One region of the Oceanobacillus locisalsi genome, then DNA from elsewhere that is predicted to be linked to it. Evidence: riboswitches for the same ligand, from Rfam matches in the RefSeq annotation. Region 1 holds a riboswitch; the other holds the start of a gene.
What was found. A riboswitch is a leader RNA that binds a small molecule or an ion and turns the genes downstream of it on or off. The one in region 1 is predicted to bind lysine.

Region 1 (4,956 bases):
CTGTGAACGTGTTTCCATTCATCATACCCCCTTTTAATAAATAGCCATAGCATGAAAGTAAGTTTTGAAAGCCGCTTCTCATTGCTTATAATAACGGTTTTCTTTATTCAAAAATTGATTTAAAAATAATAGCAAAAATCATTACTTTCAGACTATTTTAATTGTATTATATCCTTTCTGCCAGTTTTGTCAAATGTTATTATTTGGATTTGCCATGCCTTCCTTTGTTTGCTCCATGGCAAAGGCTTGGAATACTAAAATGTATTCCAAGCCTCCCATTATGATGCCTTCTTTTTTTCTTTAATAAATAATACATGCGTCAGCCAGATAATTCCTGCTAATAAAAGTATCGTCACACCTAATGCTATCCAGACAGAATGAGTGATTCCAATCACGCAGAAACCGATGAACGCCGCAAAAGCAGCGATAATAGCATAGGGAAGCTGAGTAAGAACATGATCGATATGATGTGCTCCTGCCCCCGTTGCAGATAAAACCGTTGTATCAGAAATTGGCGTACAATGGTCTCCAAAAACGGCTCCTGCAAGCACAGCTGCCAATGCAGGCAATAATAACGTCATATCCGTATTTGCCATGATTTCCACAGCGATGGGAAGCATAATACCAAAAGTTCCCCATGAAGACCCTGTTGCCAAGGCCATTAATCCCGCAATCAAGAACAAAATCGCCGGAAGAAAATCAGGTGAAACAGATGCGTTATTGACTACACCCGCCAAATAACTTCCTGTCTCCAATTCTCCAATAATCGCACCAATCATCCAGGCAAGAATTAAAATATTAATTGCCGGAATCATCGTCTTAAAACCTTCTATAAAAATCTGCTGTAACCTTGAACGCGGATGGCTTTGCTGGATATGAAAAATAACAGAAGCTATCACTGCTGCAATCCCGCCGATAATTAAGGAAAGGTTGACGTTTGTATTTGCAAAAGCGTCCAGAATAGATGCACTGCCTTCTGTTTCCATGATACCCGTTCCAACCATTGCAATGACTGTCACGGCAAATAATACGATAATCGGAACAATCAGATGAAAGATTTTCCCCTCTTCATGCGGGTCAAATACATCACTCAAATCGCCTGAAACTTGATTTCTTTTTGGATCCAGCAATGCTCCGTCTTCTTTTGCTCTTTTTTCATGTGTATACATGGAACCAATATCAAAATGGAAATACGCAACAATAAACACAAGAATAATAGAAGCAATCGCGTAAAAATTAAGTGGGATCATTTGTATAAATGCTTCCATCGGCTGAATATCTGTAATGCCATTCGCTACAAATAAACCGCCTAATAAGCCGATAATATATGCTCCCCAGCTGGATATCGGCGCGATGACCGTCACCGGCGCAGAACTGGAATCAATATAGTACGCCAGTTTTGCACGGGAAATTTTTTGCCGATCGGTAACAGGTCTGGCAATCTGACCTACTGCTAAACTATTAAAATAATCATCAATAAAAATAATCAATCCGGTAATGATAGTCATCACTTCCGCGCCAGTACGGGTCTTCACCCGTGCAAGCATCCAGTCTCCAAATGCTTTCGCTCCGCCGGAAGACTGTAAAAATGCAGTAAGCACCCCTAAGAATAGCAGAAAAAGAATGAGTAATATATTGCCGGTTACAAGCGCTCCATCTGCATAAAAAATCGTGTAAAATACGGTCCATATTTCCTGGATGGTTCCCCATATATGAAAATCATTTAATAATAATGCTCCAACCAAAATACCTGTGCCAATAGAAATAAGCACTTTTCTTGTTGCGATCACTAATATCAGCATGACAACTGCAGGCAAAAGTGACCAATACGTAGCTTCCATGTTTAAACCCCCATCTATTCATTTCCTGTATCTTCAAATCATGCATAAAGGTAATCATACAGCATGGCATCATGAGCCAATATCTTTTTTTAACCTATGCATGAACTGTGTCGAAAAAAGAAGGCAGACAGGGATATTCACACTTCTCCACGGTTCGTACGATTATACAAATTTCCCTGTAAACGCAAAAAAACAATGATAGAAAATAACCTACCATTGTTTCAACAATTCACGTTATCCTCCATTTCGATCAATAGTTCTCCATGTAATGTTTTTTACATGACAGCATATAACTTTTTCAGTTACATGCCAGCAATATAAAGTAAGACTCCTCTATATGCTTCGGCAAACCAACCTTTTCCCAGCTTTCCCTGTTGTCATTCTCCAGCCGGGTACTTATCTGATTTGCACCTCTACCTCACCGATCTGTTAGGTATTATTCAAATGTCTATTTTAATAGCTTCTGCGCCCATTTGTACTATACTACATATTTACTCCCTCTGCAAATCCTCTTTTGGAATAGCAATATCCGGCGTGTTTCCGTCCCCTCCGTAAAAATCAGGCACTTTCCCCATAATGGCTCCTCCATCTAAATATAATTCCGTATGTACCGTTCTTACTTCGGAAGTAAAAGGCACGATAATTTGTACATCAGCTTCGACATTAATATATAAAGACACCCAGGCTCCGTTAATGCCAAACTCTTCTTCCTCACTGACCACGTTCGTCCGGACCGCTCCGATTACTTCCATATTAATCGGTATTCTTGGCCCTAAATTAGCCAGTACAGAATTTCCAGTTACTTGCCCTAATGGAATCTCAATTAATGTTGGATCTATTTCAGCTCTTCCTTCTGCACCGCCTTCATATTCAGATGGCTCTTGCAGATTATGATCAAATTCAAGCTGCTCTCCCCGATTTACATGAGCAAAAAACTCCTCCACCCGGTCAGTAGCAACCCGATTAATTTCACTGATAATTGCCGGATCCCTGTTATATGTTACCAAATTCCCTTCGTTATCATATGTGATGTTAAGAATATCATCAAATCCATATTCCTCTACATAATATACAGCTGTATTAATCGCTCTTGTAGCAAATTCATCTGCTCTTCTTTCCGCTATATCAATTACGATTGGTTCAATCTTCACGTTAATTAAATAAAAACTGAAACCAACCGCAGCAAAAAATAAAATAAAAGTCAACACTAGAACAGAGCGTCGAGATGGAGGTATTCTTCTTTTTCGGCTTTTTCGATAGCGGTATCGCTTTTTAAATTTCAACACAACGACCCCCTTCTTCATAATTTATGCAAGGATTGAAGGAGATTAGAACTGAAGTCTTTTTCATTCTTATTCAAATTTATTCGACTGCATTAAAAAACACTTCTTCTGTTTCATATCCGAAACAAAAGAAGTGCCTCCCAAGTGTATTATGATATTTTAAGCAATGCTTCTTTCCCTGTCATTCCAACTTCCCAACCATGCTCTTTGGATGCGTCCGTTACTTTTTGCAACGGCGCATGCAGCAACTGGTCAATGGTTCGTACTCCCATTGCCCGCCCGGCAATGACATTTCTTTCTTTCAGTTTAGGTATTTCATTAAAAATGTCCACATCAAGCGCTGCGCACATAATATATCCGACATCATTACTAATGGTCAATAAAGTCGTTTGCGGCAATTCTACACTCACTGCAGTAAAAATAATCCCATCCACCTCAAGAGGTTCTACCGTAATCATTATAAAAGCCCCCTCTGTTTTTCTCTCGTGATAAGTGTATGCAGAGGGGAAGCAGAACGTCACAGGCAGACCCAGAAATATCTTAATGCTGTTTCACAGCGTAAGCCAGCAGATCACGTAAAAATTCCGGGACGAAATATTGCTTTTTCGCAGAACGGGAGATTTCCGGCAAAAACTGTCCAAAAGTAAACGTATCTGCAGTGGCAACATAATACACTTTATCCGGATGGATTGGATACCCATCTTCCGCATAGACCTGTTTCACATAGATCTCCCCATTGCGATGAGAAGCCGTCTCCACTTGAATACCAGAGAAAATCATCTTTCCTAAAATCTCTCCCCGGAATCCAAAACCTTTTAATTTCAATTCTGTGAAAGCAGGAGACAAGGCAGCTCTGACGGTTTCCACGATTTGATCTCCTTTTAAATCGACCAGAACAGGATTAATGGGATGCGGACAGATACGGTGAATATCCCCTTTGGTAATCGGCCCTGCCGGCAGTGAATGTAATAACACACCAGCATTCAGCATGGAAATATCCGCATTGGTCCACCTTCGCAGAACTTTGGTTAAAGATTGGATAATCGGTGTCTCTGCGAACCATTTTACCTCCAGAGGCTGTTCCACATTTGCTACCACTTGATTCAAATAATGGTTGGCCTGTTCCGATAATTGTTGTAACTGTGCTTCTGTTTCCAGATCCTTCGCACTATCATGCAAACCGACGGCATCTGCTCTTTTGGAAATAACTTTTTGTTTCTCATGATTCCAGATAAGCTCTACTTCACCGGCATAGTAGCAGTGCTTTCCAGCAGCTGTGATCAAGGTCTGATTTACTACTTCCCCTTCTTCCAATAGGTGGTGCGTATGCCCGCCGATAATGACATCAATATCCGGATAGCGCCGGGAGATTTCTTGATCCACGGAAATCCCCAAATGAGAAAGGAGAACAATGATATCCGATTGTTTTTTTAATTCCTCTAAATAGCGGTCTATCATGTCAAATTCATTTTCCACATGCCATCCAAGCAGATCATAAAATGCATTAAACGGCGCTGTCAGTCCAAAAAATCCTATCCGGACACCGCTTTTGGTTGTTAATAGATGCATCCGTTTTAACCAAAATGGTGTAAAATCATCCCTGCTGAATAAATTACTGCAAACGACCTGAAAGTCAGCCTGGTCATACAGTCGATACAATTCTTGATGGGACAAGGTAATTCCTTCATTATTTCCCAGCGTGACGATATCATAATCTGCTTCATTCAGCAGCTCCACATTAGCCAGACCGCTGGATGCTTCCGTCACTGGATGAGAACGGTCAACATGATCCCCGATATCCACCGTAAAGTAAGCTTCCTTCCTTTCTTCTC
Region 2 (4,956 bases), on a different contig from region 1:
ATCCCGAATGTCGGACTGGAAAACTTTGAAGCGGACGATTGCATGGGAACACTTGCCAATATGTATAATCCGGAAAATGACGTATTTATTCTTTCTGGTGACCAGGATTTACTGCAATTGGTGAAAGAAAATATCCGTGTGGTTATTATGCGGAAAGGTCAAGGCAATTATGAAGTCTTTGACAAGGATAACTTTTATGAGAAAAAAGCACTTTCTCCTGCGCAGATCATTGATTTAAAAGGACTGATGGGAGACTCTTCCGATAACTACCCTGGAGTAAAAGGTATTGGAGAAAAAACGGCATTGAAGTTACTTCAAGAGTTTGGAACTATCGATTATTTAGTTGATAATATCGCCAATCTGCCTAAAGGGGTACAAAATAAATTACAAGCAGATATGGATATGCTTTATTTATCAAGAAATCTTGCTGAGATAAAATGTGATGTTCCGATTTCTTGTGATTTAGAAAGTTTTACATGGCATTTTCAAGAAGAAAAAGTAACCACGGAATTAAGTAAACTGGAATGGAAACATTTGGATCGGTTACTGGCACCATTAAGAGACAATTCACCCATATCATTTTAGGATGAACTGATAAAAAAAGAGGGGTATCCGTTATACCTATTAGGGGTATATCGGATACCCCTCTTTTTTGTGAGGACAATTTGGCTAAAAGGCGAACAGAATTGGAAATGACTCGTGACAAACGGGCGCCAAAGGTATATAAGTATTTGTTATTGTTAAAAATTTGGAAGCTGAAAGGGTGACATTTGGTAAAAAGGATTTCCGCCGTTATAATAGAAGAAGATAAGTTTGGAAGAAGAAATAAAGAGAAATGATAATGAAAGCGATAGAATAGACAGAAGGGAGAAAAAGTATGAGAGTAGTAGATAACATTACGGAATTGATTGGCAATACGCCTATGGTGAAATTAAATAAACTGCAGCCGGAAAATGCTGCGGAAATTTATGTGAAGCTGGAAATGTTTAACCCGAGTGGGAGTGTCAAGGACCGGGCTGCTGCGCATATGATTAATGTGGCTGAACAGGAAGGACTGATTTATCCGGGGGACACAATTATCGAACCAACAAGCGGGAACACCGGGATAGGGCTTGCGATGGCTGCCTCTGCCAAGGGTTATGAGGCCATTTTGGTGATGCCGGATAACAGTACGGCAGAAAGAAGAAATCTTTTAAAAGCCTATGGAGCGAAGGTAGTATTAACGCCAAGTGATGAAAGAATGCCGGGTGCCATTAATAAAGCGTTGGAATTGCAAGAGGAAATACCTGCAAGTTTCATCCCGCAGCAATTTAAAAATATCTCGAATCCTGATGCCCATCGTAAAACAACAGCTACGGAAATTTTAACAGACATGAATCATCAATTAGATGCTTTTATTTGTACAGCAGGCACAGGAGGAACGGTAACAGGTACAGGTGAATCATTGAAAGAGTATATTCCGGATTTACATATTTCTGTGGTAGAGCCTAAAGGTTCCCCGGTATTATCCGGGGGAGAACCGGGTTCGCATAAATTGGTGGGAACAAGTCCGGGCTTTGTACCTGAAATTTTAAATACTTCTATTTATGATGAGATTATTCAAATTAATGATGAGCAGGCACTGCATTTATTAAAAGAACTTTCACAGAAAGAGGGGTTATTTATTGGACCGTCTGGAGCAGCGGCTGTTTATGCAGCAATAGAAGTTGCCAAGCGTCTTGATCCTGAGCAAAAGGTAGTTTGTATCGCACCAGACACTGGAGAGAGATACCTGTCCATGGATTTTCTGCAAGAAGATAAATAAAAAGCAGGCGAATCACCTATTTTCTGATGTTGCATAGTTTACCAGTAAAGAAGTAAAAATACTGATTCATTATTTTAAAGCATTATTTTACTGGCGGAGCAGTGTGTACTCCGGGCAATGTCATACCAATACAAAAAAACCTTTATTTTTCATTGTTTTTCTTTTTTATTCTTGCTATAATACAGACAAATTCATTATTCATAGGTGAACGATAGAGGTGCAGAAACCATCAGTATATATGCGGAGTCAGAACAGGCCGGCGATGAAGCATATAGAAAGGGGAATTTGCCGAAGCACAATAAGCCCTGTTCTTATTGTACTGGAACCAGGATTGAATAAATCCGGTGCTGTCATATAGGGAACTATGTGGAGGGCTATCAGCTGAGAGGACATGAAAATGTTTATGCAGCAGCGGTCTCCGTTGGTGCATTTTATTTTGTGGAAATTGTTGAAGTAATGGATCATGATAAGAGAAAATAAACTTGGGAGCAGTAAAAAATAACACTGACTCTGCTTATCTTTATTACTTTCCACCCTCTAGTTTTCGAGGCACTTTAATAAAGTGCTGCCGTCTATTTTTCATTATGAAATGTTGATACTATAAAAAGGGTGTGTTGTTATGAATTTTGGGAAAGTGGTAACGGCGATGGTAACGCCATTTAATGAACAGCAAGAGATTGATTACGAAGCTTTGGATTATTTAATCGAGCATCTGATTGCCAATGGTTCCGATGGATTGGTGGTCGCAGGAACGACTGGCGAATCTCCAACGTTATCAAATGAAGAAAAGCTGGCATTATTTTCACATACGGTACAGAAAGTAAATGGAAGAATTACGGTAATTGCAGGCACAGGGTCCAATCAGACAAAAGGATCTGTTGCGTTATCGCAAGCTGCTGAAAAAACAGGTGTAGATGCCATTATGCTGGTAACGCCTTATTATAACAAACCTTCTCAGGACGGTTTATATGCGCACTTTAAAACGATAGCTGATTCCGTACAACTGCCTGTGATGCTATATAATGTACCTGGAAGAACTTCGGTTGATTTGGCAGCAGAAACGGTTATCCGCTTATCTGCGGTTGATAATATCGTATCCATTAAAGATGCAAGCGGTAATATGGATAAGGTAACTGAAATGGTGGCACAAACAGACGCGAGCTTTTCTGTTTATAGCGGAGAAGATGCAATCACATTGCCAACGCTAGCAGTCGGAGCGGCAGGAATTGTTTCGGTTTCTGCTCATGTTATCGGCAATGAGATGCAGGAGATGATTGCTGCATACGAACAAGGGGCAGTGAAAAAAGCGGCTTCTATTCACCAGCGTATTTTACCGGTTATGCAGGAAATATTTGCAGCACCAAGCCCGGCTCCGGTAAAAGCAGCATTGAACCGGAAGGGTGTAAATGTCGGCGGCGTTCGTTTACCATTGCTTCCATTAAATGATGAGCAGCTGCAATCATTAAATCAAAAATTAGACTTGTTTGAGCAAGTAAAATAATTCTATCCGATTATAAACCTCTCTAAGGTGCTTAGAGAGGTTTTAATATGTTTTTATGGTATATACGATATTTCTGAAAACATGCCACAATACCTATTAACTTGGTAAGAGGAAATGATAAAATATAATACACATCATGTACAACAGGGAAGGGAAGGGAAATCGATGAGCGAAACGTTCATTCAAGCTGACGATAGTATTACACTATGGGGAATTATTATTATTTGGGCATCTGTCAGTATTTATTTGGAACAGCGTTACAGTTGGGCGTCTAAAGTTACTGGAGCAATTATTGCGTTAGTCGGTGCTATGATTTTATCTAATACGGGTGTAATTCCGTTAGAATCACCAGTATATGATGCGGTCTGGTCTGTGATTGTTCCATTGGCGATACCGCTTTTATTATTTCACGTAAATATTAAAAAAATATGGAAAGAAAGCAGCAGATTATTGCTTATTTTTCTGCTGAGTTCGATTGGTACGGTAGCTGGAACGATTGTTGCGTTCTTTACATTGCGGAATCATATTCCGTTTTTAGACCAATTGAGCGGTATTTTCAGTGCTACATATACTGGTGGCGGAGTGAATTTTGCGGCGATGTCAGCTAAATTTGATACTCCTGAAGCCATTATCTCTTCAGCTGTGGTCGCCGATAATCTAATGATGGCATTATTATTTATTATTCTGATGATGATACCAGCTATACACCTTATCCGTAAATGGTATCCTGCACCGCATGTGGAACAAGTCGAGCAAAGTCAGTCGGATGACGATAAGACATTAGCGGAAAGTTTCTGGAAGAGAAAAGAAATTTCTTTGAAGGATATGGCGCTCTCTATTGGAACTGCTTTTCTTTTGGTTATTGTTTCGTTGAAAATTGCGGAATTCTTTGCGGCTATTATACCGAGCGGAGACAATGCTTCTTTTTTCAATAATTTATTGAGCGGTATCATTGGAGATCAGTATCTGGTTCTGACAACACTGACATTTATAGCGCTGGCTGTATTTCCCAATTATTTTTCCGGGTTAAACGGAAGTCAGGAAATTGGTACGTATCTGATCCATATCTTTTTCGTCGTTATTGGAATACCTGCTTCCATTCCTTTAATTATTCAAACAGCACCGTTATTATTGTTATTTGCATTTATAATTGTTGTGATTAATTTATTGTTGTCTCTTGTTTTTGGGAAATTATTCAAGATGAGCTTAGAGGAAATTCTTTTAGCAAGCAACGCAAATATCGGCGGACCGACTACTGCAGCTGCTTTTGCCATTGCAAAAGGCTGGAAGCAGCTGGTTGGACCAATATTAATCGTCGGAACACTGGGGTATATTCTAGGAAATTATTTAGGTACCTTCCTAGCTGTTTGGTTCGGATCTATTATGTAAGGAACTCAACTTGCGCATCTAAGAATAAGTATATAACCCTTGGTGTTCTAGGGTGAACATGATTTCTATTATCGTCCTTGCTATTAATTAAATCATCCTTCTATTTTTGGAACAGGATATGGTGTATAGCAGCCGCTCCGGCCAAGCCCTCCGCCGCAGCGGTGCCTTACACTTTACTTTCTATCCTAGTCCACAAATGTATGGAAAGACAGTTACTTTTTTAAAGAAAAATTGCTCAAATTTGTTGAAAGTGTTTCAAACA

Region 2: it holds a riboswitch for lysine, as region 1 does, so the genes downstream of both, dapA (4-hydroxy-tetrahydrodipicolinate synthase) here and ACFQ19_RS10520 (Na+/H+ antiporter NhaC family protein) in region 1, are expected to answer to the same signal.

What each region holds. Positions count from the first base shown of each region.
Region 1 covers NZ_JBHTKK010000011.1:77,760-82,715, reverse strand. The annotation lists gene ACFQ19_RS10525 (sodium-dependent transporter) at 1-18, opposite strand, end outside; gene ACFQ19_RS10520 (Na+/H+ antiporter NhaC family protein) at 279-1,841, opposite strand; lysine riboswitch at 2,088-2,265, opposite strand; gene yunB (sporulation protein YunB) at 2,333-3,127, opposite strand; gene ACFQ19_RS10510 (YunC family protein) at 3,274-3,582, opposite strand; gene ACFQ19_RS10505 (bifunctional metallophosphatase/5'-nucleotidase) at 3,665-4,956, opposite strand, start outside.
Region 2 covers NZ_JBHTKK010000009.1:37,405-42,360, reverse strand. The annotation lists gene ACFQ19_RS09050 (5'-3' exonuclease) at 1-585, shown strand, start outside; gene cysK (cysteine synthase A) at 878-1,804, shown strand; lysine riboswitch at 2,009-2,189, shown strand; gene dapA (4-hydroxy-tetrahydrodipicolinate synthase) at 2,424-3,305, shown strand; gene ACFQ19_RS09035 (DUF819 family protein) at 3,471-4,694, shown strand.